4 regions of the Mesorhizobium kamtschaticum genome follow, and region 3 is predicted to be linked to each of the others. Evidence: riboswitches for the same ligand, from Rfam matches in the RefSeq annotation. Region 3 holds a riboswitch; each other region holds the start of a gene.
What was found. Region 3 has a riboswitch for cobalamin ahead of AC0V7N_RS20325 (DUF1636 family protein). Riboswitches for the same ligand answer to the same signal wherever they lie in the genome.
Positions count from the first base shown of each region.

Region 1: linked by a shared signal. The riboswitch ahead of AC0V7N_RS27755 (DUF1636 family protein) and the one ahead of AC0V7N_RS20325 (DUF1636 family protein) in region 3 are both predicted to bind cobalamin.
Region 2: linked by a shared signal. The riboswitch ahead of AC0V7N_RS02630 (aromatic ring-hydroxylating oxygenase subunit alpha) and the one ahead of AC0V7N_RS20325 (DUF1636 family protein) in region 3 are both predicted to bind cobalamin.
Region 4: linked by a shared signal. The riboswitch ahead of bluB (5,6-dimethylbenzimidazole synthase) and the one ahead of AC0V7N_RS20325 (DUF1636 family protein) in region 3 are both predicted to bind cobalamin.

Region 1 covers NZ_CM149691.1:5,574,438-5,582,111, forward strand. Annotated here, with positions in the region: gene AC0V7N_RS27740 (FecCD family ABC transporter permease) at 1-563, opposite strand, end outside; gene AC0V7N_RS27745 (ABC transporter substrate-binding protein) at 563-1,510, opposite strand; gene AC0V7N_RS27750 (ABC transporter ATP-binding protein) at 1,555-2,343, opposite strand; gene AC0V7N_RS27755 (DUF1636 family protein) at 2,324-2,734, opposite strand; cobalamin riboswitch at 2,826-3,031, opposite strand; gene AC0V7N_RS27760 (substrate-binding domain-containing protein) at 3,256-3,573, shown strand; gene AC0V7N_RS27765 (GyrI-like domain-containing protein) at 3,524-4,357, shown strand; gene AC0V7N_RS27770 (antibiotic biosynthesis monooxygenase family protein) at 4,413-4,727, opposite strand; gene AC0V7N_RS27775 (bifunctional helix-turn-helix transcriptional regulator/GNAT family N-acetyltransferase) at 4,986-5,921, opposite strand; gene AC0V7N_RS27780 (DSD1 family PLP-dependent enzyme) at 5,983-7,131, opposite strand; gene AC0V7N_RS27785 (D-arabinono-1,4-lactone oxidase) at 7,128-7,674, opposite strand, start outside.
Region 2 covers NZ_CM149691.1:557,927-565,600, forward strand. Annotated here, with positions in the region: gene AC0V7N_RS02615 (ABC transporter ATP-binding protein) at 1-970, shown strand, start outside; gene AC0V7N_RS02620 (DUF680 domain-containing protein) at 1,051-1,290, opposite strand; gene AC0V7N_RS02625 (DUF680 domain-containing protein) at 1,355-1,555, opposite strand; cobalamin riboswitch at 2,050-2,250, shown strand; gene AC0V7N_RS02630 (aromatic ring-hydroxylating oxygenase subunit alpha) at 2,363-3,610, shown strand; gene AC0V7N_RS02635 (FAD-binding oxidoreductase) at 3,631-4,731, shown strand; gene AC0V7N_RS02640 (sugar ABC transporter ATP-binding protein) at 5,253-6,731, shown strand; gene AC0V7N_RS02645 (ABC transporter permease) at 6,760-7,674, shown strand, end outside.
Region 3 covers NZ_CM149691.1:4,117,532-4,125,205, forward strand. Annotated here, with positions in the region: partial or broken gene AC0V7N_RS20315 (cobaltochelatase subunit CobN) at 1-825, opposite strand, end outside; gene cobW (cobalamin biosynthesis protein CobW) at 946-1,983, opposite strand; gene AC0V7N_RS20325 (DUF1636 family protein) at 1,980-2,414, opposite strand; cobalamin riboswitch at 2,453-2,657, opposite strand; gene AC0V7N_RS20330 (winged helix-turn-helix domain-containing protein) at 2,687-3,886, opposite strand; gene AC0V7N_RS20335 (NADH-quinone oxidoreductase subunit A) at 4,220-4,585, shown strand; gene AC0V7N_RS20340 (NuoB/complex I 20 kDa subunit family protein) at 4,576-5,157, shown strand; gene AC0V7N_RS20345 (NADH-quinone oxidoreductase subunit C) at 5,162-5,764, shown strand; gene AC0V7N_RS20350 (four helix bundle protein) at 5,799-6,176, shown strand; gene AC0V7N_RS20355 (NADH-quinone oxidoreductase subunit D) at 6,243-7,433, shown strand; gene AC0V7N_RS20360 (hypothetical protein) at 7,532-7,674, opposite strand, start outside.
Region 4 covers NZ_CM149691.1:6,076,301-6,083,974, forward strand. Annotated here, with positions in the region: gene AC0V7N_RS30265 (pirin family protein) at 1-187, opposite strand, end outside; gene AC0V7N_RS30270 (DUF2277 domain-containing protein) at 228-494, opposite strand; gene AC0V7N_RS30275 (exodeoxyribonuclease VII small subunit) at 593-844, opposite strand; gene AC0V7N_RS30280 (histone deacetylase family protein) at 848-1,774, opposite strand; cobalamin riboswitch at 1,897-2,076, shown strand; partial or broken gene bluB (5,6-dimethylbenzimidazole synthase) at 2,197-2,706, shown strand; partial or broken gene AC0V7N_RS30290 (hypothetical protein) at 2,871-3,853, opposite strand; gene AC0V7N_RS30295 (TetR/AcrR family transcriptional regulator) at 3,957-4,556, opposite strand; gene AC0V7N_RS30300 (MFS transporter) at 4,675-5,898, shown strand; gene AC0V7N_RS30305 (GNAT family N-acetyltransferase) at 5,943-6,485, opposite strand; gene ribB (3,4-dihydroxy-2-butanone-4-phosphate synthase) at 6,519-7,619, opposite strand.

The sequences.
Region 1 (7,674 bases), 1.5 Mb from region 3:
GCAAACACCAGATAATTGGTCAATGCCGTGAACAGGAAGGAGACGGCAAGGCCGGCAAGGATCAGCCGTTCCGGCCCTTGCCCCCTCACCCGCGCGACCAGCAACAGGACAATGCAGGCGGCCAGTATGCCGCCGGTGAAGGCCGCGACCGGCAAGGTCCAGATGCCAAAACTGTCGCCAAAGACGGTGATGACGGAAACCGCACCAGCGGCAGCCCCCGAGGACAGGCCGAACAGGAAGGGATCGGCGAGATCGTTGCGGGTCACCGTCTGCAGCAGTGCGCCTGTTATGCCGAGGCCGCCGCCAACACACGCCGCCAGGATCGTGCGCGGCAGCCTGAGATCGACGACGATCTTGCCGACGGGACCCGACACCTGGTGTTCATTCAACCCGACGGCATGGCCAAGGGCGGCAATGACGTCGGTCAGCGGGATCAGTGTCGAACCATAGGCGATCGACAGCAGCACGAGAGCGGCGACCGCCACCGCGCCCGCCGCCATCGCCAGCGCGAATGCCTTGTGCCCTGAAAGCGCGCCGGATTCATGCCCAGGGGCAAATAGCATCAGAACGCTTCCGGATGCATCGCCTTGGCGATCTTGGCGATCGCTTCGATGTTCGCCGGTCCGGGTGTCAATTCGGCATAGCGCAGCGCCACGAAGCGCTCGTTCTTGACCGCGTCCGTCTCCTTCATCGCCGGATGCGCTTTCAAAAAATCGAGCAATTTCTTGTAGCCGCCGCCATCCTGGTAATCGAGCAGGATGAGGAATTGCGGATTGCGCGACGCCACCGTTTCCCAGTCCGTATTGCCCCAGCTGGTGTCCAGGTCAGCCATGATGTTGTCGCCGCCGGCCGCCGTGATCATGGTGCTGGGAATAGCGAATTTTCCGGCGGTGAATGGCTTGTCCTCACCGGAATCATAGAGGAACACCCGCGTCCCCTTGGCGTTGCCGACCTTGGCGGTGATATCGGCCAATTGCGCCTTCCAGTCTGAGACGAGCTTTTCCGCTTCGGCATCCTTGCCAAAAATCTTGCCCAGCTTTTCGACGTCGCCATACAGAAGGTCCATCGAGGCGGCAGGCCTGGTTTTGTCGAGATGGACGCAGCTTTCAGTCAGCACCAGCGTCTTGATGCCGTGCGGGGCGAGCGTGTCGGGGGTCACGTCACCGCCCGGCTTCATGCCATAGTACCAGCCGGCGAAGAAGAAATCGGGCTCGACCGCGACGAGGTTCTCGAGCGTCGGGTATTTGGGCGCCAGTTCCGGGATGGACCCCTGCTCGGCCTTGAATTCTGGGCCGACCTTATACCATCCGGTGATGCCGGTCAGGCCGATGATCGACGGCTGCAGCTTCAGCGCGAAGGCCATCTCGGCCATGTTGAGATCGTGGATGACGGCGCGCTTGGGTGGCGCGTCGAAGGTCAGCGGTTTGCCGCAGCTATCGACCGTGACGGGAAAAGCGAAGGCTGTCGAGGCCAGCAGCGAGAGGACGAGCGACAAAGCGAGACGTTTCACGGATTTTGCTCCTTGGTTGAACAGGGTCGGATGAAGGGTTTTGGTCAGGACGGCGGCGCGGCACGGTTCGGAACATCGAACACGGTCAGTTCGCGATCCTCGGTGGGATGGCGCAGGCGAAACACGTCGACGCCGAAAATCTCGCGGATCAACTGTTGGGTCAGCGCTTCGCGCGGTGCCGCCAGCGCATGCAGCCGGGCTTCATGCATCACCGCGACCCTGGTGGCGAAGGGCGCCACCAACGCCAGATCGTGCAGCACGGCGATCACCGTCATGCCGAAGCCGGCCACAAGTTCGAGAAGCTCGCCGCGGGCTCGCGGGTCGAGATGGTTGGTCGGCTCATCGAGGAACAACACTTTCGGTTGCTGTGCGATGGCGCGCGCCAGTTGGGCGCGTTGGCGTTCCCCGCCCGACAGCGAGCCGATGCTTCGGCCAAGCAGCGGCAACAGTCCGGTCCGGCGCAGCGCGTCCACGACAATGTCGCGTTCCTCGCTCCGGCGCCTCAGGCCGGCATGCGGGACGCGGCCAAGCTCGACATAGTCGATCACCGCCAGCCGCGGATCCGGCTGGTCGGTCTGGCCGACGACGGCGATATGCAATGCCCGTTCGGCGGCTGAAATCCTGTCCAGGCGGCGCCCGCCAAGCTTCACCTCACCCGAACTTGGCCTGAGCATGCCCGACAGCATGCGCAGCAGCGTCGTCTTGCCGGCGCCGTTGGGGCCGATAATGGCGAGGCGATCACCAGCGGCGACCGACAGGCTGACCGCATGGACCAGAGCCCGGCCATTTGCCGTCGCGCCGAGGTCGCGCGCTTCAAGGAGCGGCGTTGTCATCGGCCGTCCCCGCAGGCTTGGCCGGTGCCGGGATGCGGGCCAGCGTCTTGCCGGCCAGCCGCGGCGGACGTTGTCCGGAATTGCACCAGCCGTCTGCCAGCGACGCGTAGAGCCTGGCAAATCGCACGAGATCGCCGGCGTCGGCCTCGGCGTCGATGGAGCCGAAGAGATAGGCGGCCTTGCCCGGCGCCCGGAAGGCTACCGTCAGCGGCCGCGCGCAGCCCGCCATGCATTCGACGCCTTCGATCGCGAAGCCATGCGCCACGGCGGGGTCATGGTGAGCGGAGAGCCGGGAACGCAAATCGTTGCACAAGGCTTCGCCCGACCTGACCCCGGTCGGGACGTCACGGCAAAGCGTGCACACGATGATGCGATGGATGAAGCCGTCCAACTTTCCGTCACTTTCCAAAACTGGCGACGGAAGGATGTTGGCGAGCCGGCCGACAAGACCGACGTCCACGTTTCCTCCCGGCACACCCCGTCCGGTCAACTCAGTGATGGCAGGTCTCCTGGCTCGCGGGTCTCGGCTCAATCCTGCCTTCCCAGCCTTGCCGGCCAGTGGCATGTCGGATCTTGCTCACCGCTTACAGTTGCGGGGGCAGCCACGGTCTCGACCTTTGAGGGTCTCACCGTGTTCCCTTTTCACCCCTTGCCTTTCGGCGCGGGGACCATCACCGGGTCATCGTAGTTTTGCCCCGGGCGCATCGCAACGATTCTTTTCGACTGAACCTGTCACCATCTCGGCACCCGCAGCCTGCGGCCTGATCAGAAAGGGGCGTGCCGCATCTCCATCTGTAATGTAATAACAGAACCTATAAAGCGATATCCTCTGCCGCTGTCAATCCCCTGTCGCGAGCCATTGCCGGCTTCGACGATCTCGAGTGGGCAGACTATTTCGAACCTCGGCTGACGTTGATCGCGCAACCCTGCAACGAGATCGGCCACAGGGCCGCGCAGATGCTTGTCGAACGGATCAACGGATTGACCGCCGCGCCGCGCTCCATCAGGCTGAAATCAACGCTTGTCGTCAGAGATTCTGCGCCGCCCCGGCCGTTTCCTGATCTGCGGCTGCGGCGAGCGCTTCCCGATCATTGCCGCGCTGATTGCACGCCACGCGCAATTTCGATCAAACTGGCCATCGACGCGGTCAGTAATGTCAGCGCGCCAAATGCGAGGAGCCATGAACCCGACCGAGAAAGCGCTGTGGTTTGTCGAGAGCCATCTGCCTGAGGCAATCTCGCTTGACGACGTCGCCCAAGGCAGCGGCGTGTCGCGCTTCCATGTGACGCGCGCCTTCGGCGCCGCCACCGGCCGCTCGGTGATGGGTTATATGCGCGCGCGCCGGTTGACCGAGGCGGCGCGCAGGCTGGCCGGCGGGGCGCCCGACATCCTCTCGGTGGCGCTCGACGCCGGCTACAACTCGCATGAGGCTTTCACCCGGGCCTTCCGCGATCAGTTCGGCACCACGCCGGAACTGGTGCGGGCGCAAGGTTCGACCAAGACCCTCGACCTCGTGGAGCCGATCCTGATGGACCAGTCCCTTCTCGCCAACCTCGAACCGCCACGCTTCGAGACCAGCCGGCCGTTCCTGATCGCGGGGCTCGGCGAACGCTACAGCTGCGAAACCAGCGCCGCCATTCCGATGCAGTGGCAGCGCTTCGGCCCCTATATCGGCAACATTCCGGGCGAGACCGGCGACGTTGCCTATGGCGTCTGCGTCAATGGCGACGACGCGGGCAATTTCGATTACATCGCCGGTGTCGAGGTCTCGGACTTTTCCGACCTTCCCAGGGAATTCAGCCGTGTGCGCATACCGGCGCAGAAATATGCGGTGTTTTCGCATCGCGAACACATCTCGACCATCCGCCGCACCGTCAACACGATCTGGAACAAATGGCTGCCCGCCTCCGGGCACGAAATATCGGACGCGCCCGAATTCGAGCGCTATGGCCCGGAGTTCGATCCGCGCAGCGGCAATGGCGGGCTGGAGATCTGGATACCGGTGAAGTCATAAGTACCGAGCAGACCGTACCTTGGCATGTGGCCAAGGCGCGGTCCGCCGCTCCGCCTTACTCCACGGTGAGAGCGACCTCATAGAGGCCGGGATGGGCCTGACCCAAAGCCTGGTTGCGATCGAGAAAACCGCTGCTGCGCAGATGCTCGAAGACCCGCCGCATGGCCGCTTGGTCCTGCGCCTGGGCGTAATTGACGACACGCGTGCCGTCGAGACTTCGGTGCAGGCTGGCGGACATCCAGCCGGGAACGCTGCGGCAACTCGTTGCCGCCTCCTGCAGTAGGTCGATCAACGCCTGCTGTCCGCCTTCGGGCACGGTGAAAACATTGATCTGAGTGATGATGCCGGTGTCGGCGCGAATGATGGGCATTCTCTCTTCTCCTTCGTTGGCGCCTGGCAAACGAAGGAACGCCGATCCGCGAAAACCCCGAACGCCAAGCCGGGCGTAAAAGCACGCCGTGGGCTTGCCGTGGGTTCCCATATGGGATGGGAACGGAGCTTCCAACCGGTGGAAGGGAGCGGGCTTACCGTTTGCCGCTCCAGGGTCCTTTTCGACCCGCGTTTCATAGCATCGGCGCAAACGACCAACAACCGCGCATCACCAAAACAGGCCCCGGACAGGGTTTGCCTAGAGATCGAGATCCCAGTTCTGGCCAACCAGATCCTTGCCGAAGGAATGGTGAGGCTCTTCCTCGATCAGTTTGAAGCCGGCCGCCTGGTAGATGTGCCGGGCGGCGGTCAGGATGTCGTTGGTCCACAAGGTCAGCGTCTTGTAGTCCTTGGCGCGGGCAAAGCCGATGCACTCCTCGACCAGCCGCTTGCCGATACCGAGGCCGCGCGCCGACGGTTCGACATAGAGCAGGCGCAGCTTCGCCACCTGATCCGATTTGCGCACGACGAAGACCGAGCCGACGACCTCGCCATCGCGCTCGGCGATCCAGCTGCGCTCCCATTTCGGGTCGAAGGATTTGACGAAGGCCGCCAGGATTTCGGCGACCAGCGCCTCATAGGTTTCGTCCCAGCCATAGTCCCGCGCGTAGAGCATCCCTTGCCGGCGGATGATCCAGCCGATGTCGCCGACCTGCAGCGGCCGCAACAGATAGGGGATTTTCGGCTCGGCGCCTTCGCTCAACAGCGCCTGGACCGTGCGCATGGATTTCACCAGCCGGTCCTGCTCCGACGCGGGCAGCCGATCGAGCAAGGCCGCGACCTGGTCGTGCGAATCCTTGTTCAGTGGCGCGAAGGCATTCCGGCCCGCCGGCGTCAGCGCAATCGCCGATTGCCTGGCGTCCGAAACCAGCGTCGACCTGGAGATCAGGTGAAGGCGCTCGAACTTCTTCAGCAAACGGCTGACATAACCGGCGTCGAGGCCGAGATCGCGTCCAAGGTCGGTCGCGGTCAAACCGTCGCGATGCGCCAACTCGTAGAGCACGCGCGCCTCGGTTAGGGAAAAGGCGCTTTTCAGCAGCCCTTCGTCGAGCAGCCCGATCTGGCGGGTGTAGAAGCGGTTGAAAGCCCGCACCGCATCGATCAGCTCTTTGTTGGGCGCATGGTGAATCGTCATGGGCATCTCCTGTTTTTGCAGGATCAGCCATTTACTTGACGCAGTCAACTATCTAACTTGATCACATCATCGGCAACACCGGCCAGCGATCGACGATCCTGCCGCCGGAAAGCACCGCGATCGGGCCGAATTGCTGAAGCACCACCTCGCTCTGCGTCGGCCGCAGGAACGCGTAGTCGCCCGGCTTGGCCATGCTTCCGGTGGGCAGGCCCATAAATTGCTGGTTGGAGGACTGGCCGAGCAGGCCGTTCGTCTTCATGCCTTCGGGAAAGACCGGTTCGGCCATCCATTTGCCGCCATAGAGATAGCAGCCCTTGCGGGGAAACCGGCCGAGCGCCTGCAGCAGACGGGAAACGGCCCGCGGACCCGGCAGCATCGGCTCGACCACTTTCAGGATCGGCGTCGCGATGAAGGCCGCCGGCTGGAAACCTTCGAGACCAGTTGTGTCGAAATCGCTGGGCAGCACGAAGGCCGACCCCATCGACACTTCATTGGCAGCGCCGCCGTGATGGAGCAGCGCGGTCTTGCTGCCGCCAATGTTGAGGATGCGGCGCTGGTCGGCGCCGAGACGAGCAACGAAAGCGGCGGCCCGTTCCGAGGCTTGCGCCAACGCCTTGGCCGGGCCGCCGAACAGGCTAGGAATATGCGGCGCATGCGCCTCATAGGCCATGACGCCCTCACAGCGCAGCCTCTTATGGGCCGACAGCACCTTCAACGCCTGCGACAAGGCCTCCGGCTCGGCGAGGCCGCCGCGATGCAGCCCGACATCGATCTCGAAGACGATGCGCAGTTCCGTACCGAGCTCGGCAGCGAGAGCGCCATATTCCGCCAGCCTCTCCTGCGTATCGATCAGCCAGCAGACGCGCGACCAGGCCACATCGCCTCTGGAAAGCACCGCCCTTGCCGCGCTGACCGGCATCGGTTTGCCGTAGAGCAGATTCGCATCCGGAAACGCCTCCAGCACCGCCGCGCTGATCGGCGGATGGAAGGTCATGAAGCGATCGGCGCCGAGCGTCTTGCCGATATGCGACAGCAGCGGCAGGCAAGCGAGCGACTTGTCGACCAGCCGTACGGCAAGGCCGGGGTCGAGCCGCTCATTCACCAGGGCAATGTTGCCATCCAGGCGGTCGCGGTCGAGCAGCAGACAGGGCTGGAAGATGCCGGCCTGCTTCAACGCCTCCGAGAGCGTGGCGAAATAGGCGCTGCTCATCGTTCGATGCCAAAAGGACTGGGCTCGATGCCGAACAGGCCGGCCATATAGGGCGAGACGAAGCGGTTTTGCGGATCGATGTCGCGGCGCACCGCCATGGCATCGTCCCAGCGGGGGTATAGCTTCTTGAAATCCGCCGCCTTCAGGCTGTGCATCTTGCCCCAATGCGGCCTGCCGCCATATCTGCGGAAGATCGGCTCGGCCGCCTGCATGAACGGAAGCGGATCGCTCGCCGCATCATGGTGGATGGCGATCGAGCAGGTCGGCCTGTTGTAGAAGGGCGAGAGCCAGAACTGGTCGGCCGCGACGCTGCGCACCTCCATCGGGAAATAGACTTCGGGAAAGCGCTTTTCAGTCAGCTCGATGATCTCGGCCAGCGCCTTCGGCCCTTCCTCGAAGGGAAGGTGATATTCCATCTCGTTGAATTTGGTCTGCCGGTCGCTGGCATAGACGTTGAGCCAGTCCTGCACATAATCCTCGGCCGGCACTTTCGCGACGGCACCGAGGATCAGCCGCCGGCGCAGCGACGGCAGCCAGGCAAGC
Region 2 (7,674 bases), 3.6 Mb from region 3:
CATCGCCGGGCTCGAGGAAATCACGTCGGGCGAGTTGAAGATCGACGGCGAAGTGGTCAATGACGTGCCGCCGTCCAAGCGCGGCATCGCCATGGTGTTCCAGTCCTACGCGCTCTATCCGCACATGACCGTCTACGACAACATGGCGTTCTCGATGAAGATCGGCAAGGAGAACAAGGCCGAGATCGACCGGCGCGTGAAGCAGGCCGCCGAAATCCTGCAGCTGACCAAATATCTCGACCGGCTGCCCAAGGCGATGTCGGGCGGGCAGCGCCAGCGCGTCGCCATCGGCCGCGCCATCGTGCGCAATCCGAAAGTGTTCCTGTTCGACGAGCCGCTGTCGAACCTTGATGCCGCACTGCGCGTCGCCACGCGTATCGAGATCGCCAAGCTTAAGGAATCGATGCCCAACACGACCATGATCTACGTCACCCACGACCAGGTCGAGGCGATGACGCTCGCCGACCGCATCGTGGTGTTGAAGGACGGCCATATCGAGCAGGTCGGTACGCCGATGGATCTCTACAAGAAGCCTGGCAATCTGTTCGTCGCCCAGTTCATCGGCTCGCCGGCCATGAACATCCTGCCGGCGACGATCGACAAGACCGGCAGCCCAACCGTCGTCAGCCATGTCGGCGGGCGCAAGGCTACGGTGCCGATTACGACGCCTGTCTCGGCCAAGGGGGCGGCGGTGAGCTTCGGCGTGCGGCCGGAGGATCTGATCGTCGCCACCGGCGCGGATTATCTGTTCGAGGGAACAGTCGATTATGTCGAGCAGCTCGGCGAGGTTCAGCTGGTCTATGTCGACATCGGCCGCGCCGACCTGCCGCTGGTGACCAAGCTGCCTGGCAATGTCGAGGTCAAGCGCGGCTCGACGCTGCGGCTGAGCGCCAATGGCGAGGATCTGCATATCTTCGATGCGGACGGACATTCCTTCGCACTTCAGAAGCCGGAAGCAAAAGCGGCTTAAGACAGAACCCCGTCTCGACGGCGTAAAAAAGAGCGGCGAGCTATGCCCGCCGCTCTTTTTCTAGAGGTCGACTTCGGCTGTTAGTGGTTGCCGAAGCGGTCCCGGTCGCTGCTCTGAGGGATCGACTTCTGCACGTCGCTCGATGAATTGAGCAGCTTGTAGACGGGCGAGCCGTTTTCGCGGATCGAAGCCGTGCGCGAGTTGTCAACCGAAGTTGCGGCAGGCTGGTTGGCGCCATTGGAGCCATAGTTGTCGCTGCCGGCGAAGGCGCTGCCGGAGATGGCCAGAACGGCGGCGGCAGCAAGGATGATCTTCTTCATTTCAAGTCTCCTGAATTTCTAGATTGCCGGGACAGCGGGGTATGCCCACTGTCCCCTGCGGCTGTTAGTTGTTGCCGAAAAGGTTGCGGTCAGCGCCCGGCTGAGCAGGCGCCTGAGTGGCCGGGGCCGACTTCTTGGTCGAAGCGGTGTACTGGCTGTCGACAGCCGTGGCTGCCGGGGCATTCGAACCGTAGTGGTCGCTACCCGCGAAGGCGCTGCCGGAAATGGCCAGAAGGGCGGCGGCAGTGAGAACAATCTTTTTCATTTTGGGCACTCCAGTATTTTTCCGTCCGTCTAGCGGCGTGTCTTGGGATTAAAATCGCGTCGTTCGGACAGCCCCGATGTGGGAAAGCCAGTTGGCCGTTTCCAATCACGAAGTTGTTCCGCGTGGACCAAGAATCCACCACTTGAAATTGTGCCAAGGCCTTCTACGTCATGTATTTTTGTTTTTGATATCATACTGTTAGGCAAAACCAGCGCCGCGATCACCGACTGTATCGGAGGCTCAGCGTTCACACCGTGATGCACGCACCGTCAATAGAAACGAACCGTTCGGTTCGATTTTAGAATCTGCTAATAGTCACTTTCCGATACCGTTAGCCTTTTAGCGCCCATTCCGGGGTCGATTCTGATAGCCGGTACAGCCGTCACCGCGACGATTTTCGTGGACCGCGATTCTTGACCCGATCGTTGTGCATGCGTGTCGCGCCACATGGATGCGATGTCGCTTTCATGCCGATGTCGCCAGCGCTGTCGTGATTAGATCATGTCATCTCAGGTGCCGCTTCGTGACGATGGAGCGGAGAATTGGGAAGCCGGTCAGATTCCGGCGCTGCCCCCGCAACGGTGGTGGAGTTCAAGTCGCAACGGGAGACCACTGGGCAAAAGCCTGGGAAGGTGTCGCGATCGTCTGCAAGGACACTCCAGAGCCCGGAAACCAGCCCGAGAATTTGAACTCGACTGATCGCGGTGGGCGGTCAAGAGGCGGATGGCGCATGTCGGCTTTCGCCGGTCTGCGCCTAATCCTTCCTCAATCACCACCAGTTCAGTCCTTGAAGTATGAGGACAGGACATGGATACGCGCAACGACATGCTGAGGCTCTTGAACAGCCGCAGGGACGGATTCTCGCTCGAGCAGCCCTTCTACACGGATCCCGATTTCTTCAAACTGGACATGGAGCTGATCTGGTATCGCGACTGGCTGTTCATCGGCCATGATTGCGAACTGCCCAAGCCCGGCAGCTTCATCACCGTGCAGATCGGCGACTATCCGGTCGTGCTGGTGCGCGATCAGCAGGGCAAGATCAATGCCTTCCACAATTCCTGCCGCCATCGCGGCAGCCGCGTCTGCAATACCGACAAGGGCACGGCGGCCAAGCTGGTCTGTCCCTATCATCAGTGGACCTACGAGCTGGACGGAAGGCTGCTGTTCGCCCGCCAAATGGCCGACGGCTTCGACAAGAGCCAGTTCGGCCTGAAGCCGGTCGCCTGCGAAAGCGTGGCCGGCTATATCTTCATCTGCCTGGCCAAGGAGCCCGCCGACTTCGCGCCGATGCGGGCGATGATCGAACCCTATCTCAAGCCGCACCGGCTCAGCGAAGCAAAGATCGCCTTCGAGAGCACGATCGTCGAGAAGGGCAACTGGAAGCTGGTCTGGGAAAACAACCGCGAGTGCTACCATTGCGCCGGCAATCATCCGGAGCTGTGCAAGACCTTCCCGGAAGCCCCGACAGTGACCGGCGTGCAAGGCGCCGACAGCGACCCGGAGATGCTGGCGCATTGGGCCAAATGCGAGGCAACCGGCCTGCCGAGCAAGTTCCGCATCGACCCGGCCGGGCAATACCGCGCCACCCGCGCGCCGCTGCTGCGCGATGCTGTCAGCTACACGATGACCGGCAAGCGGGCGGTGAAGAAGAACCTCTCCGACACAGTCTCGGCCGACCGTATCGGCACCTTGATGCACTATCACTATCCGACGACCTGGAACCACATCCTGATCGACCATGCCGTCACCTTCCGCGTGCTGCCGATCAGCGCCACGGAAACGGCGGTGACGACCAAATGGCTGGTCCACAAGGATGCGGTCGAGGGCGTCGACTACGATCTCGCCGAGCTCACCCATGTCTGGACCGAGACCAATGACCAGGACCGCCGCATCGTCGAGGAAAACGCCTTCGGCATCCTGTCGCCGGCCTATGAACCTGGTCCCTATTCGGAGTTGCATGAGGGTGGCGTGATCCAGTTCGTCGACTGGTACGCGCGCTTCATCGGTCCGCGCCTTGCCGGAGATGGCAGGCCGGCGTTGCGCAATGTCGCCTGAGAGGTTGAGGGATGAACGCGATGACTGACCTTGGCCTCTATCGCCATCTCGACCAGATGGCGCCCTGGAACGACAGGCTGCAGGTGCTGGAAGTGATCGGCGTCACCGACGAAGCGCCTGACGTGAAGACCTTCACCTTCCGCTCCGACAACCAGACCTGGTTCCGCTACAAGCCGGGCCAGTTCGTGACGCTGGAGCTGCCGACGTCGGACGGGCCGCTGATGCGCACCTATACGCTGTCGTCCTCGCCGTCGCGGCCATTCTCGATCGCCGTGACGGTGAAGGCGCAGGCCGGCAGCATCGGCACGCGTTGGATGTTCGATCACCTGAAGCCCGGCTCGCACGTCAAGGCCTATGGGCCGGCGGGCGACTTTTCGCTGCACAGCCATCCAGCGGCCAAATATCTGTTCATCTCGGCCGGTTCCGGCGTGACGCCGATGATGTCGATGCTGCGCTGGCTGAACGACTGCGCGCCATGGACCGATGTCGGCTTCGTCAATTGCGCGCGGCGCGCCGAAGAGATCATCTTCCGCAAGGAGCTCGAACTGCTCGGCGGCCATATGCCGGGCCTATCGCTCGGCTTCATGATCGAGGAGCGGTCGAGCCGCGAGGGCTGGTACGGCCATATGGGCCGTATCGACGCCATCCGGCTGCCGCTGCTGGCGCCCGATTTCCGCGAACGCGAGATCTTCTGCTGTGGTCCGGACCCCTTCATGCGCGCCGTGCGCGGCATGCTGGACGCCGCCGGATTCGACATGACGAAATACCACCAGGAGAGCTTTGCCGCGCCCGCGGTGGAGGAAATCCCGGCACCGTTCGCAGCACCGGCGCAGGACGGCGTCGCCGTTCCCGTCGAAGCCGCAACACCGATCCGCTTCGCGCTTTCGGACGTCGACGCCGAGTGCGTCGCCGGCCAGACCGTGCTGCAGACCGCGCGCTCGTCGGGCGTGCGGATCCCGGCGGCCTGCGAATTCGGCCTGTGCGGAACCTGTAAGGTGAAGAAAGTCTCCGGCGCCGTCGAGATGAGCCACAATGGCGGCATCCTCGATCACGAGATCGACGACGGCTTCATCCTCGCCTGTTGCTCGAAGCCGTTGTCGGCTCTCGAAATCGAGGCGTAGACAATAGGGCGGGTTAGCGCGGCATGGTCCTCAGCCGCTCCGACGACGAACGCCACGCTTCGTAGCAAGGCGGCACCGGATGAGACGACGAGGCAGGCCTACGCTCAAGGCGCGGCCTTCGTGCCTGTCCTGGACATGGGACGGCGTCATAGCGGCGCCCTGCCCCTTCCGCCTTTTTTCGGCAGAGTCTTCTCCGTTAAATCGACCGTCCCGCACGAGCCGCAACGTGGCTTGCGGTTCGGTCCTTCTAGCCCTTCCCCCGTGAACCATCGGCGGAACAATTCCGTGAACACCATCCCTTGTCGAGCACGCCACGAATTGGGGCGGCCTCGATAATCGTTTGTTTTTCCATGGTTTTTCTAAATCCAGAGGAACTCCTCCGGTCTCCAAATTTTAAAGTTTGCGCATCACTTGACATTTGTCGATCGAAACTTGACTATTGTCAGCATCGGCATTTGGGCGGGAGATCACGTGCCGATCGGCATCCGACAGGGATTATCCGAAGTCATGGGAGGACGATGGTGGAGCTGTTGCTCGAAGTGGAGGGGCTGAAGAAGTCCTTTGGTGGCGTCGCCGCCTTGCGCGACGGCCGCTTTCAGCTTCGCGCCGGCACGGTTCACGCGCTCTGCGGCGGCAATGGCGCCGGCAAGTCGACCTTTCTGAAGATCCTGATGGGCATCCAAAAGCGTGATGCCGGCTCGATCCGCCGCCGCGGCAAGGACGTGGAATTCGCCAGCCCCGCCGACGCGCTGGCCTCGGGGATCGCCATCATCGAGCAGGAACTGAGCCCGGTTCCCCACATGACGGTCGCCGAGAACATCTATCTCGGCCGCGAACCCAAGGCGCGGTTCGGCGGCATCGATTTTCGCGGCATGAACCGCGCCGCGCAGAAGCTTCTGGACGACCTCGAATTCGACATTCGAGCCACCCAATACATGATGAACCTCTCGGTCGCGCAGAGGCAGCTGGTCGAGATCGCCAAGGCGCTCAGCCACGACGCCGAGGTCATCTTCATGGACGAACCGACGTCGGCGATCGGCGAGCGGGAGGCACAGCACCTGTTTGCCGCGATTGGCCGCCTGCGGAAGCAGGGCCGCGGCATCGTCTACGTGTCGCATCGCCTGTCGGAAATATTCCAGGTCGCCGATTCCTACACGGTCTTCCGGGACGGTTCCTATGTCGGCAGCGGGGCACTTGCCGAGATCGACCGGCCCGGCCTGATCCGCATGATCGTCGGCCGTGAACTGTCCGAGGAATACGTCAAGACCAACACGCCGACCGAGGAAACCGGACTCGAAATTGCCGGGCTGACCTGCCCGAACAAGATCGAGGACATCTCCTTTGCGGCACGCAAGGGCGAGATCTTCGGCATTTACGGGCTGATGGGGGCTGGGCGGACGGAAATCTTCAATTGCCTGTTCGGGCTCGACAGGCCTTCGGCCGGAACCATTGCCATCGACGGAACCCCGGTCGCCATTTCGAAGCCGGCGGATGCGATGGCGCATGGCCTGGCGCTGGTCACCGAGGATCGCAAGCTGACCGGCCTCAATCTTTCCGATTCCGTGCGCGCCAACATCTGCATGGCCAGCCTGCCCGAGATGAGCCCGGCCTTTGCCATGGACCGGGCGCGCGAGGCGGAAGCAAGCCGCCGGATGCGGGAGCGATTTCAGATCAAGGCGGCGCGCGACACCATGCCGGTCTCCGGCCTGTCGGGCGGCAACCAGCAGAAGGTGGTGCTCGGCAAGTGGTTCCTTCGCAACCCGAAGGTGCTGCTGCTGGACGAGCCTACCCGTGGCGTCGATGTCGGCGCCAAGCGTGAAATCTACCGGATCATCTGCGACTTCGCCGCCGCCGGCGGCACGGTGGTGATGATCTCTTCCGAGATCGATGAAGTTCTCGGGATTTCGGACCGGATCATGGTGATGCGGGCCGGCAGAAGCGCCGGAATCTTCAGGCGGGAGGAAACGGATGCGCAATCACTCGTCCACCTATCGACCTGAACAGGGTTCGGCGGCAAAGGAGCCAGGAATGTCGGTTGGCGACAAGAAGACGATGCAAGGCTGGCTCGGTTCCGAGCAGCGCCGGCTGCTGATCCAGGAGTACGGCATCTTCCTTGCCTTCCTGATCCTGGTGGCGGTGCTTTCGGTCTCCAACGAGTTCTTCCTGACGGCTGGCAACATCTCCAACGTGCTGCTGCAGACATCGATCAACGGTGTCCTGGCCATCGGCATGACCTTCGTCATCCTCACCCGCGGCATTGATCTCTCGGTCGGCTCCGTCGTCGCGCTCGCGGGTATCGTCAGCGCCAGCTTCATGACCACTTCGGCGACCGCCGGCATCGCCGGCGCGCCCTATCCGGTTGCTTTGGGCCTCGGCATCGGCCTGCTGGTCGGCATTGCCTGCGGCTCGATTTCGGGCCTCATCGTGTCACGCTTCTCGGTGCCGGCCTTCGTGACGACGCTCGGCATGCTTTCGGCGGCGCGCGGAATGACCCTCATCTATGGCGGCGGCCGTCCGGTTCCCGCGCTGACGCCGGCTTTCCGCTGGATCGGCACCGGCGACGTGTTCGGCATACCCGCGCCGGTCTTCATTCTTGCCGTCGTGTTCGCCGTGTCGTGGTGGATCCTCAACCGGACGCGTTTTGGCCGCTACATCTATGCCGTCGGCGGCAACCCGCACGCGGCCAGGACCTCGGGCATCAACATCACCCGCATCCAGTTCCTCGTCTACGTCATTTCCGGCGGCCTTGCCGGCTTCGCCGGGATGCTGCTCAGCGCCCGCACCGGATCCGCGCTCCCGCAGGCCGGCATTGCCTACGAGCTCGACGCGATCGCGGCGGTGGTGATTGGCGGAACCAGCCTGTCGGGAGGCGTCGGCAGGGTGACCGGCACGCTGATCGGCGCGCTGATCATCGGCGTCATGAACAACGGCCTCGATCTGATG
Region 3 (7,674 bases):
GCTGGAGACGAAGATCGGGACCGGGGCGATGCCGCGTTGGCGGAGCGCTTCAAAAAGGGCGTCGATGGGCGCGACATCGGCGGCGAGCAGCATCGAACGGTAGAACAGGATCGGCACGACCTTTCCCTCCCCCTCGAGGGGAGGGTGGCCCGCAGGGCCGGGTGGGGTCGGTGCGACCGGGCGCGACGTTTCTTCGAGTTGGCGCGCTGTGGAGAGGACCCCACCCCCGGCCTGCGGCCGGACCCTCCCCTCGAGGGGGAGGGGAACGACGCCGCGTGTGGGCTCGTAGTAGCCAGCTTTTGGCACTGCGACCGGCTCGACAATTTCCGCCTGCGCCCCAGCCAACCTTCCCAGCCGCAGCACCAGCGCGCTCATATTGGCCGGGCCGCCCTCGCGGAAATAGCCGAGCAGGCTATCCAACTCCTCGCGCGGCAGCGTCGAGGCTTCGATCAGGCGCAGATCCTCGTCATGGCTTTCGCCTGGAAGCAGCGCGAGTTTAATTCCGCGCTGGCGGGCCGTCGCGGCAAGCTGGTCGCAGCCGTAGCGCCACCAGTCGTAGCCACCGAGGATGCGCACCAGGATGATCTTGGCGTGGCGGGCGACGCTGTCGATCCAGAGGTCGACGGACATGGGGTGGCGCAGGTCGCGAAGTGCCGCCAGCCGCATCGAGGGCAGGCGGCCGGCATCGGCCTTCCATGCCGCGGCCAGTCCGGCAAGGTCGCTGCCGGTGAAGGACAGGGCCACGATATCCGCCGGCGTCTGCCGCAGATCGACCGGCTCGGCGAGGTCGTCGAGCGAGGCGGAGGTCGTGGTGAGGATATGCATCGCGGCTCTAGCGCGGTTCACCGTTTCACGGAACGGCGAACCGCTCTATCTCCTTGTTTTACGCAATTCCTGTGGGAAAGCCGTGAAACACTTTTCCTGGAATTGCTAGGGCGGTTTGCGTCAGCCGGCGAGTATACGCTCGATTGCTGGGCGGTTCAGCCCCTTGAGGCCGATGACGACGAGGCGCGAGCGGCGGTCGTCCTCAGCCGTCCAGGCGCGGTCATAGTAATGATTGACGCGTGGGCCGACGGCCTGCAGCAAGAGCCGCATCGGCTTGCCGCCGACCTCGACGAAGCCTTTCACGCGCAGCACGTTTTCCTGTTCGGCGGCGGTGGCGACGCGCTTTGCCAGCTCGTCTGGATTGGCGATCGAGGCAATGTCGACGATGAAGGTGTCGAAGTCGTCATGCTCGTGGTCGAATGCGCCGTCATGATGGGATTTGCGGTTCTCGATGTCGTCCTCGACGGCGAGACCGAGCCCGAGCAGAACGGAAGGATCGACCTTGCCATGCGACGTCGGCACGATCTTCACGGCGCGGGCGGAATGTTCATTGATGATGGCGTTGGCGCGGGCCGAGCCGGGTGCGTCCATAAGGTCACTCTTCGACAGGATAATCAGGTCGGCGCAGGCGATCTGGTCCTCGAACACTTCCTCGACCGGGTCGTCATGGTCGAGACTGTCATCCCCGGCGCGCTGCGCCTGCAGGGCATCCATGTCGTTGGCGACGCGGCCCTCGGCGAGCGCCGGGCCGTCGACAACCGCAATGACGCCATCGACGGTCACACGGCTCTTCACGCTCGGCCATTGAAAAGCCTGGACCAGCGGCTTGGGCAAAGCGAGGCCCGAGGTTTCGATCAGGATATGGTCGACCTTCGGCGTCAGCGACAGGATCTTGTCGAGCGCCGGCACGAAATCGTCGGCCACGGTGCAGCAAATGCAGCCATTGGCGAGTTCGACGATGTTCTCCTCCGGGCAGGTGTCGATGCCGCAGCCCTTGAGAATCTCGCCGTCGATGCCGATGTCGCCAAACTCGTTGACGATGATCGCGATACGCTTGCCGCCGGCGTTTTCCAGGAGATGGCGGACCAGCGTCGTCTTGCCGGCGCCGAGGAAGCCGGTGACGACGGTGCAGGGAACACGGGAGACGGAAGCGGTCATGGTTGGTCCTTCAGCATGTCGAGGGGTGGAATGCGGGCCACGAGGCCGCGCTTGAGGGAATCAGGCCGGCCGCGCCAAGGGATGAGGCCGTCCGTCGATGTGGCGAAGAGCTTTGCGCCGGTGACAAGGTCGGCGCCGCTGGCCGCGGTCAGGTCGCCGAACACATAGCTCCAGCAGCCGTCGCGCAGGATCGCGGCACTGAGGCGGCGCTTGCAATTGCCGAGGCATTCGACCGTGCGAACGCGGATAGTGTCGGCCGCTGCCGCGCGGCGCGTATCTTCGGCCAAAAGTTCACCGGCACGGGGATGGGCGTCCGAGCCGGATTCATCGCGGCAGGAGGCGCAGACAATGACGGTGACGCCGGCCAAAGCATCGCCGTCGGCGGACGAAATATCCGCTGTGCCAGCCGAAAAACTGCTGTTGTGGTCCAAAAACCGGCTCCTTGCCCGGAAACCCGCCGGGCGATCGGATTATGTTGTCGCAGACGGCAGGTCTCCTGGCTCGCGGGTCATCGCCTTGGGTGCCGCCTTCCCGGGAACCTCCCAGTGGCTTTCGGCCTTGGCTCTTCGCTTACAGTTGCGGGGACAGCCGCGGATTTGAGATCGAAATCCCGCACCGCATTCCCTCTTAGCCCTTGCCGTTGCGGGCAAGGGACCGTCTGCAGCGGATTTAGGCTTTTGCAGGCAGCGGTGTCAACGCGGGCTTACGACATGGCGATGTCGACCAGCGCCGGCCCCAGACCGCCGGCCGGCGTCACGTCCATGCGTTCGAGGCCGAGCCAGCCCTGCATCTGCTTCAATTCCTCGAAGAGTTGAGCGGCCGTTTCGGGCGGCGCGCCGGGCTCGGGGTAGGCCGCGTGCACGCGCAGGACGCTGGCCGGCCGGTCGGCCTTGAGATCGACGCGCGCCACGATCCTGTCGCCGAGCAGGAAGGGCAGGACATAATAGCCGTACTGCCGCTTTTCGGCCGGCGTGTAGATCTCGATGCGGTAGTGGAAATCGAACAGCCGCTCCGAGCGCGAGCGTTCGAAGACCACCGGATCGAAAGGCGCCAGCAAGGCGCGCGCCTCGATTTTTCGGGGCAAACGGGCATCCCTGTGAAGGTAAGCCGGCTTATCCCAGCCCTCGACACGCACCGGCACCAGTTCGCCGGTCTCGACCAGTTCCTCCAGCCGGCCCTTCATGTCGGCGGGCGACAGGCGGAAATAGTCGCGCAGATCGCCTCCGGTCGCCACGCCGTGGGCGCGGGCGGAAATGCGCAGCAATTCGCGGTGCGCGTCCTCGGCGGCCGGCACCGGCAGATCGAGGATCGCCTGCGGCAGCACGCGCTCCGGCACGTCGTAGAAGCGTTCGAAGCCACGGCGGTGCGCGGTGGTGATGCGTCCGGCCCAGAACAGCCATTCAAAGGCATGCTTGGCGTGGCTCCAGCCCCACCAGCCGCCCGAACCCTTCTGGCCTTCCAGTGCTGAAGCAGCGATCGGGCCGCGCGCGACGACCTCGCGGTAGATCTCTTCTATATAGGCGGCGTGCTCGCGGCCCCATTTGGCCAGCCCCAGATACATCTCGTCGCCTTGCTCGGCGCGCTGCATGCGCCAGCGCATCAGCGGATAGGTCTCGACCGGCAGGAAGGACGCCTCATGCGCCCAGTATTCGAAGACGGTGCGCTTGCGCGTGACGGCGGCATTGTCGAGCAAGGTGAGCGGGTAGGGGCCAAGACGCGAATAGAGCGGCATATAATGCGCGCGCACCACGGCGCTGACGGAATCGATCTGCAGCAGGCCGGTGCGGGAGAGCACGCGGGCGAGGTGGCGGCGATCAGGTGTGCCATTTGGGCGCGGATCGAGAAATCCTTGAGCGGCGAGCGCAATGCGCCGGGCGGTGGCAAGCGAGATCTTTTCCTTCATTCGGATGCGACTCTTATGGCTCGTTGACCATCATGCAGACGGGTGATTCCAGCCCATGCTAGCAGGGTTTTGGCGGCAACCCTGTCAGGAGAGAAAAGTGGAGTAAAAAGCGAAGGAAATCAAACAGGAGCGGATCGGACCAGTTTCTTCGGATATGCCGTCCAGGTCAGAGTTTTGAACAAGGTTTGACTTGCTTCGCTGGAAGTGCTGCGCTAACCCTCGCCGCGTTGCAGCATAGGCCCCTTAAAACGGTTCAGCGGTTAAACTGTCACGCTTCCGCATTAAGGTCCGGTGCTGTAATCAAAGTGGATTGGCGCCAACGGAAACCGCTGCATGAACGCACTCCTCAGTTCGTACCTGCCCATCGTCCTGTTCATCGGCGTGGCTCTGGTCGTCGGCCTGGCGCTGCTGGCCGCACCGTTCCTGGTGGCCTACCGCAATCCCGATCCCGAAAAGCTTTCCGCCTACGAGTGCGGTTTCAACTCGTTCGACGACGCCCGCATGAAATTCGACATCCGCTTCTATCTGGTGTCGATTCTGTTCATCATCTTCGACCTCGAAGTGGCCTTCCTGTTTCCCTGGGCCGTATCCTTCTCGAAGATCGGCATGCTCGGTTTCTGGTCGATGATGGTGTTTTTGGCAGTGTTGACCATCGGCTTTGCCTATGAATGGAAAAAAGGAGCGCTGGAATGGGATTGAACGACAGTTCAGGTACCCTCGTCGCGCCGAAGCCCAAGGGCCTCATCGATCCCAACACCGGCAGGCCGGTGGGGGAGGACGATCCCTTCTTCCTCGAAATCAACAACGAGCTTGCCGACAAGGGCTTTCTGGTCACCTCGACCGAGGCGCTGATCACCTGGGCACGCAGCGGCTCGCTGATGTTCATGACCTTTGGTCTGGCGTGCTGCGCTGTCGAGATGATCCACACCTCGATGCCGCGCTATGACTCGGAGCGCTTCGGCGTCGCGCCGCGCGCCTCTCCGCGCCAGTCCGACATCATGATCGTCGCCGGCACGCTGACCAACAAGATGGCGCCGGCGCTGCGCAAGGTCTACGACCAGATGCCGGAGCCGCGCTACGTCATCTCGATGGGCTCCTGCGCCAATGGCGGTGGCTACTACCACTATTCCTATTCGGTGGTGCGCGGCTGCGACCGCATCGTGCCGGTCGATATCTATGTGCCCGGCTGCCCGCCGAGCGCCGAAGCTTTGCTCTACGGCATTCTTCTCCTGCAGAAGAAAATCCGCCGCACCGGCACGATCGAACGGTAAATCCATGGCCGCATCCCTTAGCGAACTGTCGACCTATCTCGGCGAAAAGCTGATCGGCCGCGTCACTGACGCTGATATCGCCTATGGCGAGCTCACCGTTCATGCCGAACCACGCGATCTGGTCGAGGTGATGACTTTCCTGCGCGACGATGCGCGCTGCCAGTTCATCTCGATCATCGATGTCTGCGGCGCCGATTATCCGTCGCGCGCCAAGCGCTTCGACGTCGTCTACCACCTGCTTTCGCCGAAACAGAATGTGCGCATCCGCGTCAAGGTTCTGGCCGATGAGGAGACAATGGTGCCGTCGATAACCGGCGTTTTTCCCGGTGCCGACTGGTTCGAGCGCGAGACCTACGATCTCTATGGCGTGCTGTTCTCGGGCCATCCCGATCTGCGCCGCCTGCTGACCGATTACGGCTTCGAAGGCCATCCGCTGCGCAAGGATTTCCCGCTGACCGGCTTCGTCGAAGTGCGCTACGACGACGAAGCCAAGCGCGTCATCTACGAGCCTGTGGAATTGAAGCAGGAATTCCGCAATTTCGATTTTCTCTCGCCGTGGGAAGGGACGGATTACGTGCTGCCCGGGGACGAAAAAGCCAAACAGTGAGTAGGGAAGTAGTCAGTAGTCAGTAGGGAAAGAGTTGGAGCAACGGATCGAATCTTATCGTGACTTGAAGGTGTGGCAATCGGCGATGACGCTCGCTGAAGATTGTTATCGCTTCACCAAAGAGTTTCCGAAGGATGAGATTTACGGCATGACCTCTCAGATACGGCGATCGGCGGTTTCGATCGCGGCGAATATCGCGGAGGGATACGGTCGGGAAAACAGAGGGTCGTTCGTTCAATTTTTGCGCATGTCGCAAGGCTCGTTGAAGGAACTGGAAACGCACATACTGCTGGCATGCCGGGTAGGCTTGCTACGAAAAGACAATGAGATTGAACTGCTCCTGCGATGCGAAGAGATTGGAAAAATGATGAGATCTCTTATCCGAACGGTGCAGGCCAAGCAGGCGGAATGAAGCAGGCATTGAGATTGATGATCACTACTCACTACTCACTACTGACTCATCGTCAGAGGCGCCAGAATGGCTGAAACCTCCGTCCGCAATTTCAACATCAATTTCGGGCCGCAACACCCCGCGGCGCATGGCGTTTTGCGCCTCGTGCTGGAGCTGGACGGCGAAGTTGTCGATCGCGTCGATCCGCATATCGGACTTTTGCATCGCGGCACGGAAAAGCTGATCGAGGCAAAAACCTATCTGCAGGCTGTGCCTTATCTCGACCGGCTCGATTATTGCGCGCCGATGAACCAGGAGCATGCCTTCGCGCTCGCCGCCGAGCGCCTGCTCGGCATCGAGGTGCCGAGGCGCGGCCAGCTGATCCGCGTGCTCTATTGCGAAATCGGCCGCATCATGTCGCACATCCTCAATGTGACGACGCAGGCGATGGACGTCGGTGCGCTGACGCCGCCGCTGTGGGGCTTCGTCGAGCGCGAAAAGCTGATGGTGTTCTATGAGCGCGCCTCCGGTTCGCGCATGCATGCCGCCTATTTCCGCCCCGGTGGCGTCCACCAGGATCTGCCGCGCCAGTTGGTCGAGGACATCGGCAAGTGGATCGATCCGTTCCTGAAGTCGATCGATGACCTCGACCGTCTGCTGACCGGCAACCGCATCTTCAAGCAGCGCAATGTCGATATCGGCATTGTTTCGCTGGCCGATGCCTGGGCCTGGGGTTTTTCCGGCGTCATGGTGCGCGGTTCGGGCGCGCCCTGGGACCTGCGCAAGTCGCAGCCCTATGAATGCTATTCGGAAATGGACTTCGACATCCCGATCGGCAAGAACGGCGACTGCTACGACCGTTATCTCGTGCGCATGGAAGAAATGCGCCAGTCGGCGCGGATCATGCGCCAGTGCGTCGACCTGCTGCTCGGCAAGGAAAGCACCGGCCCGGTGTCGAACCTCGACGGCAAGGTGGTGCCGCCGAAGCGCCAGGCGATGAAGCGTTCGATGGAAGCGCTGATCCATCACTTCAAGCTCTACACCGAGGGCTACCGGGTGCCGGCCGGCGAGGTCTATGCGGCCGTCGAAGCGCCAAAGGGTGAATTCGGCGTCTATCTCGTCTCCGACGGCTCCAACAAGCCGTACCGCTGCAAGCTGCGTGCGCCGGGTTTCGCGCATCTGCAAGCGATGGATTTCCTCTGCCGCGGCCACATGCTGGCCGACGTCACCGCCGTTCTCGGCTCCCTCGACATCGTGTTTGGTGAGGTCGATCGGTGATGATGGGAGTGGCGCGACCATCAAGAGCGTTTCTGGCAGCGGCGTGTTTTGCTGCGTCAGCCGAGGCGTCGTTTGCGGGATCCGAAGGGGGGCTCTCATCAGCTGACCTTCTGAAAGAAGGGTTCAAGCTCGTCGCCGAAGGCGATCTGCTGACGGTCCGCGAAATTGGTGGCTATCAGCTTTTGGACGCCGGGATATTTGTACACGGCCCGCCGCGCGAAGATTGCAATCGAAATGATAT
Region 4 (7,674 bases), 2.0 Mb from region 3:
GCAGGATCGCCGGGCCCATGCGGTCGAAGAAGATGAACGGCCCGACCAGCCGCCGCTTGGCGGTCGGCAGAGCGCGGCGCACCTGAAAACCGCCAATGTCCTTGGCGGTTGGTATCACCATCAATTCGATCTGGTCGCTGGCAAAGGCGTCGCCGGCTTCAGGGTCTTTCCCCGGGAAGAAGCTCATGAACTCTCCTTGTCAGCGGCCAACGGCCGCTTTGGCGGTATCAGGCAAAGCGGATGGCTGACTTTGCCCGTAGTTTCGCCGCCACCTCTTCGCGATTGCGCGGATTCTGATGGGTTTCGAGCGAATCGAGCAGCTCGCGCGCCGATGCCGCGATGGCCTCGACCGCATGGTCGAATGCATGCTGGTTCTGCTTCGAAGGCCGCGTCGTTCCGCTCAGCTTGCGGACGAACTGAAGGGCCGCATCGCGCACTTCGTCATTGGTCGCCGGCGGCTCAAAATTGAACAGGGTCTTGATGTTTCTGCACATCGCTTCCGTATCTCCTCTTGTCCTGGACCGTTTCAATCGAGACGAGCTTAATCCTCAACCATGATCGTGTCCAAAAGCCGGTAAGGCTGCTCCGTGCCTCAGTCCGCGTCGAGCGGCTCGGTGCCAACCGGCTTGCCGTCGCGCGACAGCCTGATCTTCTCGACCTTGTCCTCGGCGGCTTTCAGCAGCCGGTCGCAATGCGCCTTCAGCGCCTCGCCGCGCTCATAGATCTTGATCGACTGGTCGAGCGGCACGTCGCCACGCTCCAGATCATCGACGATCTTCTCCAAAGCGTCGAGTGCCTGCTCGAAGCTCATCGCCTTGACGTCTTCGTTGGTCTCAGCAGCCATCATTCATCCTTTCATCAGTCGGCCGACATGGGCGGCGACCGAAAATGCCAGTCCCTGCAGATCGTAGCCGCCCTCGAGCAGGCTGACGAGCCGGTTGCCGCTGTGGCGGGCCGCACGCTGCATCAGCTGGCCGGTCGCCCAGTCGAAATCGTCTTCGGTCAGATTGATCTCGGCCAGCGGATCGCGGTGGTGCGCATCGAAGCCGGCCGAAATGATGATCAGATCGGGCGCGAAATTGTCGAGCGCCGGCAGGACGCGCGACAGGAAGGCATCGCGAAACACCTCGCTGCCGGTCTGCGGCGCCAAGGGCGCGTTGACGATGTTGCCGGCGCCAATCTCGCTCTTCGCGCCGGTGCCGGGATAAAGCGGCATCTGGTGCGTTGAACAATAGAGCACCGACGGATCGTCCCAGAAAATATCCTGCGTGCCGTTGCCATGGTGCACGTCCCAGTCGACGACGGCGACGCGCTCGACGCCATGCTTCTTCTGGGCATAGCGCGCGGCGATCGCCGCCGTGTTGAAGAAGCAGAAGCCCATCGCGGTGGTCTTTTCGGCATGGTGGCCGGGCGGCCGCGCGGCAACGAAGACATTGTCGGCTCGGCCTGAAAAAACATCGTCGACGGCGGCGTTGGCGGCGCCGATCGCGGTGATCACCGCTTGCCAGCTCTTCGGGCTGGCGGTGGTGTCGGCATCGACGCGGGCAAGGCCTTCTTCGGGAATGGCGGCGCGGATGCGCGCGACGAAATCGGCGGGATGCGCGTAGAGGATCGTCGCCTCGTCGCCCTCCGGCGCCTTGACGCGTTCGAGCGCGGCAAAGGCTTCGTCGTCGAGGACACGCTCGATAGCGCGCAAGCGGTCCGGCCGCTCGGGGTGGCCCGGCGGCGTGAGGTGCTCGAGGAAGATCGGGTGGGTGTAGAGACGAGTTGCCATGTTCCCTATCTAATGCCCCGGCGCCGCGATGGCCATGCATTGCGGCTTGATGGGCTGGGGAAAATCACGCTTGCGTCCATTCGTGTCGCTGCGGGCATTGGCGGCGCCGGCGCTTCGGCGTAAGGTTTCCGCCACTGCCTGGTGCCCGCCGCGAGCGGGAGAATCGGGAACACGGTTGAATTCCGTGGCGTGCCCAACGCTGTGAGGGGGACCGCGCCGGTAAATGCCACTGTCGATGACGGGAAGGCACCGGACGCGGGTTGATCCCGAGCCAGAAGACCGGCCTGGCAGGCATCGTCATCCGCATGGTCAGGCGGGCGGCATTGATTGCAATCGCAAGGGGACAAGCGATGCCGGAAACTATGACCGCTCCTATCGGCGACGGGTTTGACCAGATGGCGCGCGACGCGGTCTACCGTGCCATGTTCACACGGCGCGACGTGCGCAGCCATTTCCTGCCTACCGGGCTCGACGATGAGGTGCTGGCGCGGCTGCTACTTGCCGCCCATCACGCACCATCGGTCGGCTTCATGCAGCCGTGGAATTTCATTGTCATCCGCGATGCCGCACGACGGGAGAAGGTGCGCGACCTGTTCCTGGCCGCGCGAGAGCAGGAACTGCCTGAAATCGAGGCCGAAAGACAGGCGCTCTACCGCAAGCTCAAGCTGGAAGGCATCTGCGAAAGCGCGCTCAACATCTGCATCACTTGCGACCGCCAGCGCTCGCAGGGCTCACCGCTTGGACGCTGGCACAATCCGGAGATGGATCTCTACAGCACGGTCTGCGCGGTGCAGAATTTCTGGCTGGCCGCGCGGGCCGAGGGCGTTGGGGTCGGCTGGGTCAGCATCATCGAGCCGCAAGCGTTGAAAAGCCTGCTGTCCATTCCCGAGCACGTGACGCCGGTGGCCTATCTCTGCGTCGGCCGTGTCTCGGAATTCGCGCCCAAACCGGACCTCGAAACGCATGGCTGGGGCCGACGCCTGCCGCTGCCCGAATTGATCATGAGCGAAACGTTTTGCGGGCAAGGCGAGGCGCAGCTCAAGTCAGCGGTGGCGTGCCTCAACGCCGTCGATGCCGCGCCGGCGCAGCCCGCCGATCAGCGCGTCGCGCCCGCCGTGCCCCAGCGCGACCCGCCGAACGAGGCGAGCGCCTTGTCCTTCAATTCCCTGAACTTCGACGATGCCTCGGCAAGCCGGGCATCCCAGGCGGGATCGGGCACCTGTCCGGCGATGGTCTTGAAATAGACCTGCATCAGGCACGCGATGGCGAAGGGCTCGATGAAGGCCGCCTTGAAGGCCCAGGCGAAGACGATGGCGAGCACGAAAGCCCAGCCGGCGAGTTGCCCGGGCATCATGAACAAAATGGCGGCGGCCGGGGCCAGCATCAGCAGGAAAATGACGAAAGAGACGCCCCACATGATGACCGCCAGCCAGACAGCGTTCTTGACCATGGTCTTGCCGTTCTGGGCATAGAGCACGACGCCTTGCCGCGCCGTCTCGAAGGGCGAGGACGAATTGATGCGGATGTTGTAGCCGAGGATGATCTCGTCGACATAGGTCAGCGACAGGCGGATCACCGTGTTGATGAAGAGACCAGGCCGCTCAGACCTGGAATGGGCAGGAAAGCGGCGATGCCGCCGAGCAGGCCGGTGATGGCGCGGATGGCGCCCTTGACCAGCTGGTCGACGACGAAAAGGATGTTGGCCTCGGCGAAACGCTCCGTCACGACCTGCTTTGCATAGGCGATCTGGTTCTGGCCGTCGGGAACATCCCGGCCATCGATCAGATGGACCATGACGGCGATATGGCCGGCCTTGACGACGTAGAGGATGTATTCGCGGATCCAGTAGACGGCGATCGAGACGATGCCGAAACCGACCACGCCACCCCACAGGGCGAAGGACATTGGCCCGTCTGGATCGGTGGAGATATGGCCGACGCCATAGCCAACGGAGGCGCCGGTGCCGGTCGCCATGATGTAGGCCAGCGTGATGCCGAAATAGACGATCATGCGAAAGACAATGAAGGGCCAGGTCCTGATCATGATGGACACCGACCGGCCGATCTCGAAATCCCACATGGCTCCGAATCCCCCTCAGAGATGGGCGAGGAGGATGCGCTCTGCCTGAAGATTGTCAATCGGGGCGGTGGCCAGCGAGGCGCCCAACAGGGATTTGGGTCTGTTATGAACCTGGTTTTCTGAGCAGGCCCTCCAGCAGCTGCTTGAACGCCGCCACCACCATCTTCGATGTCGCTTCGGGGTCGTTCGAATTGGCGATTCGCTGCGCCGCCTGGCTGCTGGCGCCATTGATCAGCCGGGCGGCGGTCTCGGGATCGACGCTCGGGACGACCACCCCTTCCCCCTGCAGCGCGGTCAGATGATCGGTCATTGAACCGACGCAGGCATTGGCATTCGACCAAAGTGCTGGATCACCCAGCACGGCTGGACCATCCCGGAACATGATGCGCTGGATTTCCGGCTCCAGCGCCATCTCGATATAGGTCGTGCATTCGTCGACGAAGTGTTGCCAGCGAGTCGGCGCTTTCGAGGCGACCTCATTCACCCGAGCAGCCATCTCGCGGTCGATTTCGGCGATAACCGCCTCCAGCAGTCCCTTCTTGTCACCGAAGTGATGATAGAGTGCGCCGCGCGTCAGTCCGGCCGAGGCAGTGAAATCATCCATCGACGCTTCGGCGTAGCCTGTCGTGCCGAAAGCCTGGCGGGCCGCGGCGATCAGCTTGGCGCGCGTCTCGGCAATCATCTCCTTGCGGGGTCTGTGCATTCTGTCTGGCCTTATCCACATACGTTCCGTATGCCAATTGACATACGTCGCGTATGGTCTATCTAATCCTCATACGCCCCGTATGTAATTGGCAGATCGCCTTTTGTCGAGGAACCCCATGCAAAACCCCTATGCTGAGATCTTTCGTGCTCCGGGAGCGAAGGGCTTCGCGGCCGCCGGCTTCATCGCGCGCCTGCCGATCGCCATGGCGCCGATCGGCATTGTGGCCATGCTGTCGCAGACGCGCGGCGAATACTGGCTGGCGGGTGCGGTCTCGGCGACGTTTGCTCTGGGCAACGCATTCGTTTCACCGCAAACGTCGAGGCTGGTGGATCGCCTTGGTCAGACGCGGGTTGCGGTCCCTACCACCCTCATCGCCTTTATCGCCTTTGCGGTGCTGATTGTTGCGGCCAATCAGGACTGGCCGGTATGGACGCTATTCGCGTCGGCGCTGGCGGCAGCCGCCATGCCCAGCATGCCGGCAATGGTTCGCGCGCGCTGGACCGAGCTTTTTCGCGGACGTCCCCAAATGAACACTGCATTCGCCTTCGAGTCGGTCGCGGACGAGCTGGTCTATATTCTCGGCGCATCGCTTTCGGTGGGACTCAGCGCCGCGCTGTTTCCGGAAGCCGGCGTCCTGGCAAGCACGCTGTTTCTTGCCATTGGCTGGGCGGCGTTCATCCTGCAGCGTTCGAGCGAACCACAAGTGCGGCCGGTTGGTCATGGCTCCAGCGGCTCGGCCATCCGTCTGCGGCCGGTGCAGATCATCACCTTCGCCATAATCTTCGTTGGCGCGACCTTCGCGACGACGGAGGTCAGCACGATAGCGCTCACCAAGGAACTCGGCCAGCCGAGTGCCGCCAGCCTCGTCATCGGCGTCTATGCAGTGGGATCGTTCATGCTCGGCATCGTGGTCGGCGCGCTCAACCTGAAGGCGCCACTGCAGCGGCAACTCGCCATTGCAGTCGCTGTCCTTGCGCTCAGCACATTGCTGCCGCTCACCGCCGGCTCGCTGCCGCTGCTCGCATTGACCGTGTTCCTTAGTGGCGTAGCGATCTCGCCGACCTTCATCACCGCTTTCGGCCTGATCGAGCGGCACGTGCCGGAAGCGATGCTGACCGAGGGCATCACCTGGGTGACCACCGGCATCGGCATCGGCATGGCGCTGGGCGCGTTTGTCGCCGGCGCGGTGGTGGATGCGTTCGGCGCCCAGAGCGGGTTCTGGGTGTCGGTGGCATCAGGCACAATTGCCTTGATCACCGTGCTGCTTGGCCAGCGCAGCCTTGCCACCCGCGAATGCGACCTGGATGGGTGTGAGGCTGCCGCGGTTCCCGCGGAATAGTGTCCAGCGCGCGCCGTCCGTCGGGGCGGAACGCGCCGTTCGCTTTAGGCAGACGGGCTTGACACATCGGCCCTTCGGGCTCGTGCCAGCGCAAAAAGCATTGTTGGCGCGCCGTGCAGCATCACCTCTTGTTCCAAGGCGAAGCCGCATTTCTCCAGCACGCGCCGCGATGCCGGATTGGCGTCACGGGCGAGGCCAATGACCCGGTCGGCATGCAGGGGACCGAACGCGGCCTGCAGCGCCGCCGTGACCAGTTCCGTGGCATAGCCATGGCCCCAGCTCTGGGGATGAAGATGGTAGGATAGGTTCAGGCCGTCGAAATCCGCCGAGACGGTGACGCCGCCGAAGCCGATCAGCTTGCCATCGGCCTCGACCGCCCAGCGGCCAAAGCCATGCTTGTCCCAATGGCCGATGTCGCGCGCCAGCCTGGCGGCGCTCTGCTGAGGCGTGTCCGCAACAGGATCGGGGCGATGGGCGACAAGTTCCCGGCGTGAGAAGAGATCGATCAGGAAATCCAGATCAGCCTGCGCCGGGCGGCGCAGCAAAAGCCGCTCGCTGCGCTGGCTCAGAGGCAATGACGCGTTCATCCCGTCATCTCCGCAAAGGGATCGGTTACCCCTTCAGAGGATCTCGGTCTTGGCGATGTGTATGCCAAAGCCTTCGAGGCCGACATAGTGGCGCTCGCGTGAGGCGATCAGGTTGATCGAGGAAATGCCGAGATCTTTCAGGATCTGCGCGCCGAGGCCGATCTCGCGCCATTCGTTCTCGCGCCGGCGGGCCTCTTCGTGATCCTCGCGATCGCCGCTCAGCGGGCGCTTGCGCTCCTGGTGGGCGACACCGACCGAACCCTCTCTGAGATAGACGATGACGCCGCGCTTGCGCTCGCCCATCGCTTTCATGATGGCGTCGAGCCGATGGCTGGTGCCGAAGACGTCGGTCACCACATCCTCGGAATGCAGGCGCACCGGTACGTCCTCGCCGTCACGGATGTCGCCGAAGACAACGGCGACGTGATGCATCGTGTCCCACGGAAGCGTGTAGGTGAAGACCTGCGCCTTGCCGCCAAGCGTGTCGATATCGGAGCAGGCGACGCGCTCGACCAGCGTTTCCTTGCGCTGGCGGTAGGCGATGAGGTCGGCGACCGACACCTGCTTCAGACCATGCTCTTCGGCGAAGGCCTGCACCTGCGGGCCGCGCTTGACGGTACCGTCGTCATTGACCAGTTCGGAAATGACGCCGATCGGCGGCAGGCCGGCGAGCTTGCAGAGATCGACGGCGGCTTCCGTATGGCCCGAACGCATCAACACGCCGCCTTCGCGCGCGATCAGCGGAAAGATGTGGCCGGGGCGGACGAAATCGGAGGCGCCGACATTGCCGTTGGCAAGGTTGCGCACGGTCAGCGTGCGGTCGTCGGCCGAAATGCCCGTCGTCGTGCCATGCTTGAAATCGACGCTGACGGTGAAGGCGGTGGTGTGGGCGGAATCATTGTCGGCGACCATCGGCTGCAGGTTGAGCCGCTTGGCTTCCTCGCGCGGCATCGGCGTGCAGACGATGCCCGAGGTGTTGCGCACGATGAAGGCCATCTTCTCCGGCGTGCAATGGACGGCGGCGACGATCAGATCGCCTTCGTTCTCGCGCCCGTCATCGTCCATGACGACGACGATCTCGCCGCGTTCGAAGGCCCGAATGGCTTCGACAATCTTCTTCTGGTCGTAAGGCATGGACGCTCGCTTTGCTCGCAGGGCAGTAGGGGAATAAGGCAGTAAGGCAGTAGGG